One region of the Lysinibacillus sp. FSL K6-0102 genome, then DNA from elsewhere that is predicted to be linked to it. Evidence: riboswitches for the same ligand, from Rfam matches in the RefSeq annotation. Region 1 holds a riboswitch; the other holds the start of a gene.
The links. Region 1 has a riboswitch for preQ1 ahead of NYE73_RS02535 (QueT transporter family protein). Riboswitches for the same ligand answer to the same signal wherever they lie in the genome.
Positions count from the first base shown of each region.

Region 2: it holds a riboswitch for preQ1, as region 1 does, so the genes downstream of both, queF (preQ(1) synthase) here and NYE73_RS02535 (QueT transporter family protein) in region 1, are expected to answer to the same signal.

Region 1 covers NZ_JBBOPH010000001.1:533,457-537,768, forward strand. The annotation lists gene trpB (tryptophan synthase subunit beta) at 1-1,002, opposite strand, end outside; T-box leader at 1,061-1,260, opposite strand; gene NYE73_RS02535 (QueT transporter family protein) at 1,329-1,811, opposite strand; PreQ1 riboswitch class I at 1,818-1,862, opposite strand; gene NYE73_RS02540 (ABC transporter substrate-binding protein) at 2,184-3,206, shown strand; gene NYE73_RS02545 (ABC transporter permease) at 3,291-4,312, shown strand, end outside; gene NYE73_RS02550 (ABC transporter ATP-binding protein) at 4,312-4,312, shown strand, end outside.
Region 2 covers NZ_JBBOPH010000001.1:4,754,665-4,758,976, reverse strand. The annotation lists gene NYE73_RS24220 (S8 family serine peptidase) at 1-1,791, opposite strand, end outside; PreQ1 riboswitch class I at 2,101-2,147, shown strand; gene queF (preQ(1) synthase) at 2,273-2,773, shown strand; gene queC (7-cyano-7-deazaguanine synthase QueC) at 2,878-3,537, shown strand; gene queD (6-carboxytetrahydropterin synthase QueD) at 3,541-4,011, shown strand; gene queE (7-carboxy-7-deazaguanine synthase QueE) at 4,004-4,312, shown strand, end outside.

The sequences.
Region 1 (4,312 bases):
AAGTACTTGGAAGGCATCTAAAACTTCTTCATTTGTCACGGTCACATATTCAGCACGACCGATTGTTTTCAAATGGCTATGCTCAGGCCCCGCACCTGGATAATCTAAACCAGCTGCTATTGAATAGGTAGGGAGTGGGTTGCCTTCTGCGTCCTGAAGTACTAAACATTTGAAGCCGTGTAGCTCTCCTGGTGTTCCTTCGTTTAAGGTAGCAGCTTTGTCTGGCTCTATTCCAATAAGACGAACATCTTCGTCTGCAATATAATCAGCAAATGCCCCAATGGCATTACTACCGCCTCCTACACAGGCAAGAACAGCTGTCGGCAGCTTTCCTTCCTTTTCTAAAATCTGTTCACGACTTTCGCGGCTAATCACTGATTGAAAATGTTTAACCATTGATGGGAAGGGGTGTGGTCCAACTGCTGAGCCTAATAAATAGAAGGTTGTTTCATAGTTTTCTACTAAGTCAGCGAATGCCTCATCTACTGCATCCTTTAAGCGTCCTTGCCCTTTATCGACAGCTACAACTTTCGCTCCGAGAAGTTCCATGCGAAATACGTTCAATGCCTGACGTTTTGTATCTTCCAAGCCCATATAAATCGTGCAATCCATTCCAAACATGGCACACGCTGTAGCTGTTGCTACACCATGTTGACCTGCCCCTGTTTCGGCAATCACGCGATTTGCTCCCATACGTTTAGCTAGTAAAATTTGTCCTAATACATTATTGATTTTATGGGAGCCTGTGTGGTTAAGGTCTTCACGTTTTAAATAAATTTTTGCGCCACCTAATTGCTTTGTTAAATTCTCTGCAAAATAAAGAGGGGATTTACGACCGACATATTCACGGAAATAGTAATCTAATTCTTGCTTAAAATCATCATCCTCTTTATACTTTTGAAAATTCTCATCTAGTCTATTTAAAACATTTTGAAGCTCCTTTGGAACAAAGCTTCCACCAAATTCACCGAAATATCCCTTTTTTTCTACTACTGTACTCATCTTAACTCGACTCCTCTATGCTAATTTTTCCAAAAAAAAAGCCACTCCAATCCCTCATAAAAAGGACGAGTAACCGTGGTGCCACCTTCATTCGCAATTTTTGCGCGCTTTCCTGCTCCGGTAACGGGGAGCGAAACGGCCTTACATTTGATAAGGCTGCTCTGAAGTCCATTCACAAGTCTGTACTACTGGTTTGCACCAACCACCAGCTCTCTAAAAGTAACAATGCTTGCTACTACTCTTCTTCCTTGCATTTATTAGAAAGAATTGTAGAGTATTTTCAGAATAGTGTCAAGAAAAAAGACGAATCTAAAAAGATCCGTCAGTTAAATCAAATTTTTAAAGTGAAGGCGTTTGTTTAATACATACATAATCGGTGCACCTACAGCTAATACAACAAATTCACCCGCCGCGACTGTTAGCCAAGTCCAGAAAAATGGCAACTCTAAAGCCAAGTTCAGCTCAAAGGCAATGATAAACATAGTACATGTAAAGAGCAATGTATTAATAATTAAACGTGCCCAAATATTTTTGACAAATTTACAGATCAAAATAAACAGGCCAAGTGTAATCATTGAATGACCTACACCAAAAACTAAATCGTAAATGCCAAGTGGTGAAAAGAGATTAGAGATCAATACACCAATAATAATCCCTACGGCAAAGCGTGGATTAAAGGCCACTAAATGGTTAAACATCTCAGATACTCGGAACTGAACCTCTGTAAAACCAAATGGTGCAACAAGCATGGTTACAGCTATATAGAGAGCCGCAATGATACCACTTGCTGCTAAAAATTTTATCTTCATATTCATTTCTCCTTAGTTTTTTTTCGTGGGATGGTTACGAACCACGGTGCTTTCACACAAGTAAATATTTTATTATAGATATCTAGTAGAAGTCAAATGTCAGACTTTGTCTATAATGTCCTATCGTCGCAAAATTGTCATAAATATTTTTTACTATGTTGAAAAAAGAAATCGAATAACTAAAACAGCGTAGTTTAGCGGTTTAAAGCGCCAAATTAAATGAAAAACTAAAATATTTTGTCACTTTTAAAAGTCAGAACATTCATAATGTTGTTGACGGAGCTCGATAATAACGATAATATAGCGATACATTCACACTTTGTTTGGATAAAGTGCGATAGATATTCGAGAATATAATCGGGGGGATTATTTGTGAAAAGCAATGTAAAGAAGTTGTCATTCCTTCTTTTTGGATTAGTGTTGCTTCTTGCTGCTTGTGGTAGCAGTGGCTCAGGTACAACAGATTCAAAAGGAAATGAATCAAACAATGCAAGTGAGAGCGGAAATGCAGATGATAAAACATATAAAATCGGGATTACTCAAATTGTTGAGCATCCATCGTTAAACGCAGCAACGGAAGGCTTTAAAAAAGCAATTGAAGATGCTGGTTTAAAAGTTGACTACGATCCACAAATTGCACAGGGAGATAATAGCCTTAACACAACGATTGCTAACAATCTAGTAAGTGCAAACGTAGATTTAATTTTTGCAAACTCTACACCTTCTGCACAAGCCGCTGCAACAGCAACAAGTGATATTCCAATTATTTTTACATCTGTTACAGATGCTGTTGGTGCACAGCTAATTGACTCAATGGAGAAGCCAGGGAAAAATATTACAGGCACAATCGATTTACATCCAGAAACGATTTCTAAAACTGTAGCATTCCTAAAAGAACTTGGTGCGAAAAAAGTAGGGATGGTCTACAATGCGGGTGAGCAAAACTCAGTTGCACAAGTTTCAGAAGTGAAAAAGGTTATGGACGAACAAGGTTTAGCGGTGGTAGAAGCATCAGCATCTACTTCAGCGGATGTAAAACAAGCGACAGAGTCTCTAATTGGTAAAGTAGACGCTTTCTATATTATTACTGATAACACAGTTGTTTCTGCATTAGAATCGGTAATTGATGTTGCCAATACTAATAAATTACCATTAATTGTAGGAGAACTAGATTCTGTAGCACGTGGCGGTTTAGCAGCTTATGGTTTTGAATATTTCGATATCGGTTATGAAGCAGGTCAAATGGCTGTGAAAATTTTAAAAGGTGAAGCTACACCTGCCGATACACCAGCACAATACCCACAAAATCTGAAATTATTAATCAATAAAAAAGTTGCAGATGATTTAGGCATCGAAATTAAAGATTCTTGGGGTGCCGAAATTCTAGAACAGTAAAACGAAGCGGGGTGCACTATCCCCGCTTTATCTTCATTTTACAAGTGATATAAATAATAAAGAGATTTAGGAGATGATTCAACGATGTTTTTAGCATTATTTGGCGCAGTGGAGCAAGGAATCATCTATGCAATTATGGCACTTGGTGTATATTTAACATTTCGGGTGTTAGATTTTCCGGATTTAACGGTTGATGGAAGCTTTGTAACAGGGGCGGCAACTGCAGCAACAATGGTTTTGCTTGGCTACCACCCAATCTTAGCGACTTTAGTGGCAATTGTTGCTGGATTTATTGCTGGATGTATGACAGGAATTCTTCACACGAAAGGAAAGATTAATCCGCTTTTATCAGGAATTTTAATGATGATTGCTTTATACTCGATTAATCTACGTATCATGGGGTTAACTGCAGAAAATACGATAGGTCGCCCGAATATTCCACTACTAAACTCTGAAACAATCTTTTCAAAGTTTCAATCTTTTTGGAGTAATTTAGGGATCGATGATGCTATCAATAACCTATTAAAAAGCATAGGCTTTCAGCATGTACCAGGTACATGGAGTGTGCTGATTGTTGTATTAATCATCACGATTTTAATTAAGTTAATAGCAGACTGGTTCTTAAAGACAGAGGTTGGGCTAGCTATCCGAGCAACTGGTGATAATAAACGAATGATTCGCAGCTTCTCTGCAAATACAGATACACTTATCATTTTAGGGCTAGGTCTTTCCAATGCGCTTGTCGCATTTTCTGGAGCTTTAATCGCACAATACTCGAAGTTCTCTGATGTTAGTATGGGGATTGGTATGATTGTGATCGGTCTCGCATCCGTTATTATTGGTGAAGCTATTTTTGGGACTAAAACTATTATCCGTACAACGTTTGCAGTTATTGCAGGAGCCATCATTTATCGTATTATATTAGCTTTAGCATTACGTGTAGATTTCCTTGATTCAGGAGACATGAAATTAATTACAGCGATCATCGTTATTTTGGCGCTGATCTTACCGCAATTTATTAATAAGAGTAAAGAACGTAAACGTAAAGCTAAACGTGCTGCAGAACTTTCACAAGTAAAAAAAGTAGAGCAGGGAGGTAATGGCCT
Region 2 (4,312 bases), 4.2 Mb from region 1:
GAAGTCCTTTTTATACATTGGAATCGTTGACATAATGTTTGTTCCAGGTGCACTTACATCTGGTTTAATATCAAAGTTTGGCGTAGATGGGCCACGGGAACTTGAATCGTTTACTTCATCTCCCAGTGTCTTTGTGGAAGTAAATTGACTAAAGCTAACTTTTCCAGTTCCACCGGCTAATGCAGCACGAATTGCATTGCCATCCGTTTGGGACATATCAAATGTTGGTAGAAAAGCAAAAGAATCACCCAGGAATGTACCTGAAATATTAGGTGCATTTGTTCCACCAGCAAAGTTATGAATAATTGTGGCGACTGCTCCATTTGCCTTTGCATTCGCAATTTTATCAACAAATGCGATACTGCCACGAGAGATTAATGCCACTTTACCTTCTACATCGATTCCCTCATAGTCTTTTACTTCTCCGTTTCCAGGAATAGCAACTAGGTCAAATTCTCCTTGAAGCTGTGTTGCTAAATCCCTTCCAAAAGTTGTTCCCATTAATGGGAGCTGTTTTGTTAAGTTGTAGTCACCAACTGTAACATTCACTTCACCGCTATACATTGTTTCTGGATTTGTTGTGTTACCCACAGCAATTCCTAAACGAGCGGTTGCAGGCGTGCCCATTGTTCCTCGATTTGGGCCGGAGTTCCCTGTTGCAATTACTCCGATTGTTCCAGCCATCATTGCATTATTAATAGCAAATGAACCAGCGTCCGTTTCAGAGTTAGCCCCCCCACCAAGAGAAAGGTTGATTATGTCCATTTTTTCTGTTACAGCCGTTTCAATTGCTTTAACAATACCAGATGTAGCCCCACTTCCATATGCACCAAGAACACGGTAAGCATAAAGGTCTACTTTTGGAGCAATTCCTTTAATGCCGAAATTGTTAGCCCCAATTGCTGCAATAGTTCCAGCAACATGAGTACCGTGAGAAGTATAGAACGAGCTTCCCTTTTCATTAAATTCGGGTGTTCCAGCAGGACGCTCAGAAGGCAAGGTTTCCGATGCATCGTCATCTGCCCGAGGCTTTGTGTAAGTTGATGAATTTGGAATGAAGTTTTTCCCACCCTTGTAAATTCCGGCGAACTCAGGGTGATCTGTGTCAATACCAGTATCTAATACTGCTACCTTTATACCTTGTCCTTCAATTCCTTCATTCCAAAGCTGTTCGATGCCGAGGAAAGAAATACTTGTATTCATTTGAGCCTCTAATTGATCTTCCTTAATCAGTTCTGATGATTTCATTGTATTATCTTCAGATGCGTAAACAATTGCATCAGGTTCAATTAATGTTATTCCTTCTATTGAAAGCAGCTTTGGGAGATCATTTGCTTTCACAGTTGCTGCAAAACCGTTTAAAACAGTATCAAATGTGTAGCCTTGAGTCATTTGAACATTTTTAGTAGCTAATTCTTTCTTAACTTGTGCTTGTTGAGATTTTACATTTGATCGAACTTCATTTGCTCGCGCATTAGAGAACTTTTGGCCTTTCAATTGGCTCATTCCTTGCTCTAGTGCCACAGGCTTTTCAGATAAATGTACGATGACTGCAACTTCTTGATTGCCTGATACATTTTGTAAGCTTTCGTGAAGAGTTGGACCATCTTTAGACAAGCTTAGCTGTTCAGCGATAGCCGCCTTTAATTGAAGTATACTTTCACTTTGGCTATCCTGCTTGAATGGCTTCGAATCTTCAGCATTAGCACTCGATAATGGAACCAATAGAAAAAGCACCATAACGAAAGCTATCATACTACTTAAAAACTTCGTAAACTTAAACTTTTTCAAATCTCATTTCTCCCTCCGCTCTTAATTATCACACTTTTCAGCTTAGTGTGATATTTCCAATTTATCACAGGTGAGATAATTCGAATATCGGAATATTGAAAAATCTCAAAATATTGATAATTAGTATTACTTTGTCAAAAATGGATTAATTCTATTTTCCTAGTAATTTAATAAAAAAGTAGAACTTTCAAATGAGTATTGACTTACAGTGATTCATACTTTTTATCATTTAAGAGTTTTATAAAAAATCCATTTGACGTCCTGTATTATTTTTTGTACGATATTGAAGAAAAGAATGCCCGGACTAGAACGGGAGAGGTTCATAGCTGATACCCTCTATAAAAAACTATGGAAACATGACAATATGCCATGTCCATATCGGACGTGGCTTTTTTTATCTGTTTACTTATGTTTTAAATAGAATGATTGGTGATGCCTCTCTTGAAAAGTGTTGGGAAACATTTTACAAGGAGGTTTTTTTATGTCTGGCAGAAGTCATGAAGAAGGATTAAAGGATTTGACCCTATTAGGTAATCAAGGTACAAAGTATTCCTATGATTATGCACCTGAGGTATTAGAGGCAGTGGATAATCTTCATGCTAATCGAGATTATTTTGTTAAGTTTAATTGCCCAGAGTTTACTAGTTTATGTCCGCTTACAAATCAGCCGGATTTTGCAACGATGTACATTTCATATATCCCAGATAAAAAAATTGTTGAAAGTAAATCTCTAAAGTTGTATTTATTCAGTTTTAGAAATCACGGCGATTTCCATGAAGATTGCGTGAATATCATTATGAATGATTTAATTGCATTACTTGATCCAAGATATATAGAGGTTTGGGGGAAATTTACTCCACGTGGGGGTATCTCGATTGATCCATGGTGTAACTATGGGAAGCCAGGAACTAAATACGAAGAAATCTGCAATTATCGTTTAATGAACCACGATCTTAACCCAGAAAAAATTGATAATCGATAAATGAAGCAAGACAGAGGTTTTTAGCTACCCTCTTAAAAAAACTAAGAAGAAAGCAGCACTTTTTCTTAGAGTGCTGTTTTTTCGATATAAGGGAGTCTTTATAGATGAAAAAGGAAAAAGCAATTGTAGTATTTAGTGGAGGTCAGGACAGTACAACTTGTTTGTTCTGGGCAAAAGAACGCTTTGAAGAGATTGAGGCAGTAACTTTCGATTATGGTCAAAGGCACCGTCTTGAAATTGACTGTGCGAAGGTGATAACAGAGGAGCTTGGTATCAAGCATCACATACTTGATATGTCTCTCCTGAATCAACTTGCTCCGAATGCATTGACACGACAAGACATAAAGGTGAAGGACGGAGAAAATGGTGAGCTCCCATCGACTTTTGTGCCTGGCCGCAATCTCCTTTTTCTTTCATTTGCGGGCGTTTTAGCGAGCCAAGTAGGGGCAAAGCATATTGTAACAGGTGTTTGTGAAACTGATTTTAGTGGATATCCGGATTGCCGAGATGTCTTTATTAAATCCTTAAATGTAACGTTAAATTTATCGATGGATGATTCCTTTGTGATTGATACACCCTTGATGTGGCTGAATAAGGCACAAACATGGGAATTAGCTGATCAGCTTGGGGCACTTGAGTTTGTACGACAAAGAACGTTGACTTGCTATAACGGTGTCATAGCAGATGGATGTGGTGAATGCCCAGCATGTAAATTGCGAAATAAAGGGCTTGATGAGTATTTAAGTTATAGGAAGGAGTCTTAAGGCATGTCAGATTTTAAAATCGTTGAGAGACTCCAGAGAATTGATGTGGATATTCAAAGAAATCAATTGAAATACCATGCAAAGCGTGTTCTTATAAGCAAAGAATTTACCTTCGATGCTGCTCATCATCTACATCATTATGAAGGGAAATGTAAAAATCTACACGGGCATACCTATCGAGCTATATTAGGACTGAGTGGCTACACTGATGAACGTGGTTTGATGATCGATTTCGGCGATATAAAAGAAATATGGAAACAAAAAATAGAGATTCATTTGGATCACCGTTATTTAAATGAAACGCTTCCACTCATGAATACGACGGCAGAGAATATTGTTGTTTGGATTTACGAAAAGTTGACTGAGGCCTTGCGTGATGAAGGATATAACGGTGTACGTGTAGAGTTTATCAGGCTTTACGAGACTCCAACAAGCTATGCAGAAGCTAGAAGGGAGTGGATGGAAGTTGAGTAAAGTACCTGTTATCGAGATTTTTGGGCCAACGATTCAAGGAGAGGGTATGGTCGTTGGCCAGAAGACAATGTTTGTAAGAACTGCGGGCTGCGATTATTCCTGTTCTTGGTGCGATTCATCGTTTACATGGGATGGCAGTGGAAAGCACCTTATTGTCCAAATGACAGCGGAAGAGATTTGGTCTGAGTTGAAACGTTTAGGGGGCAATGGTTTTTCATTTGTCACAATTTCAGGCGGCAATCCTGCACTCAATCCGAATTTAGCAGAGCTTATTGCCATTTTAAAAGAAAATGACATAAAA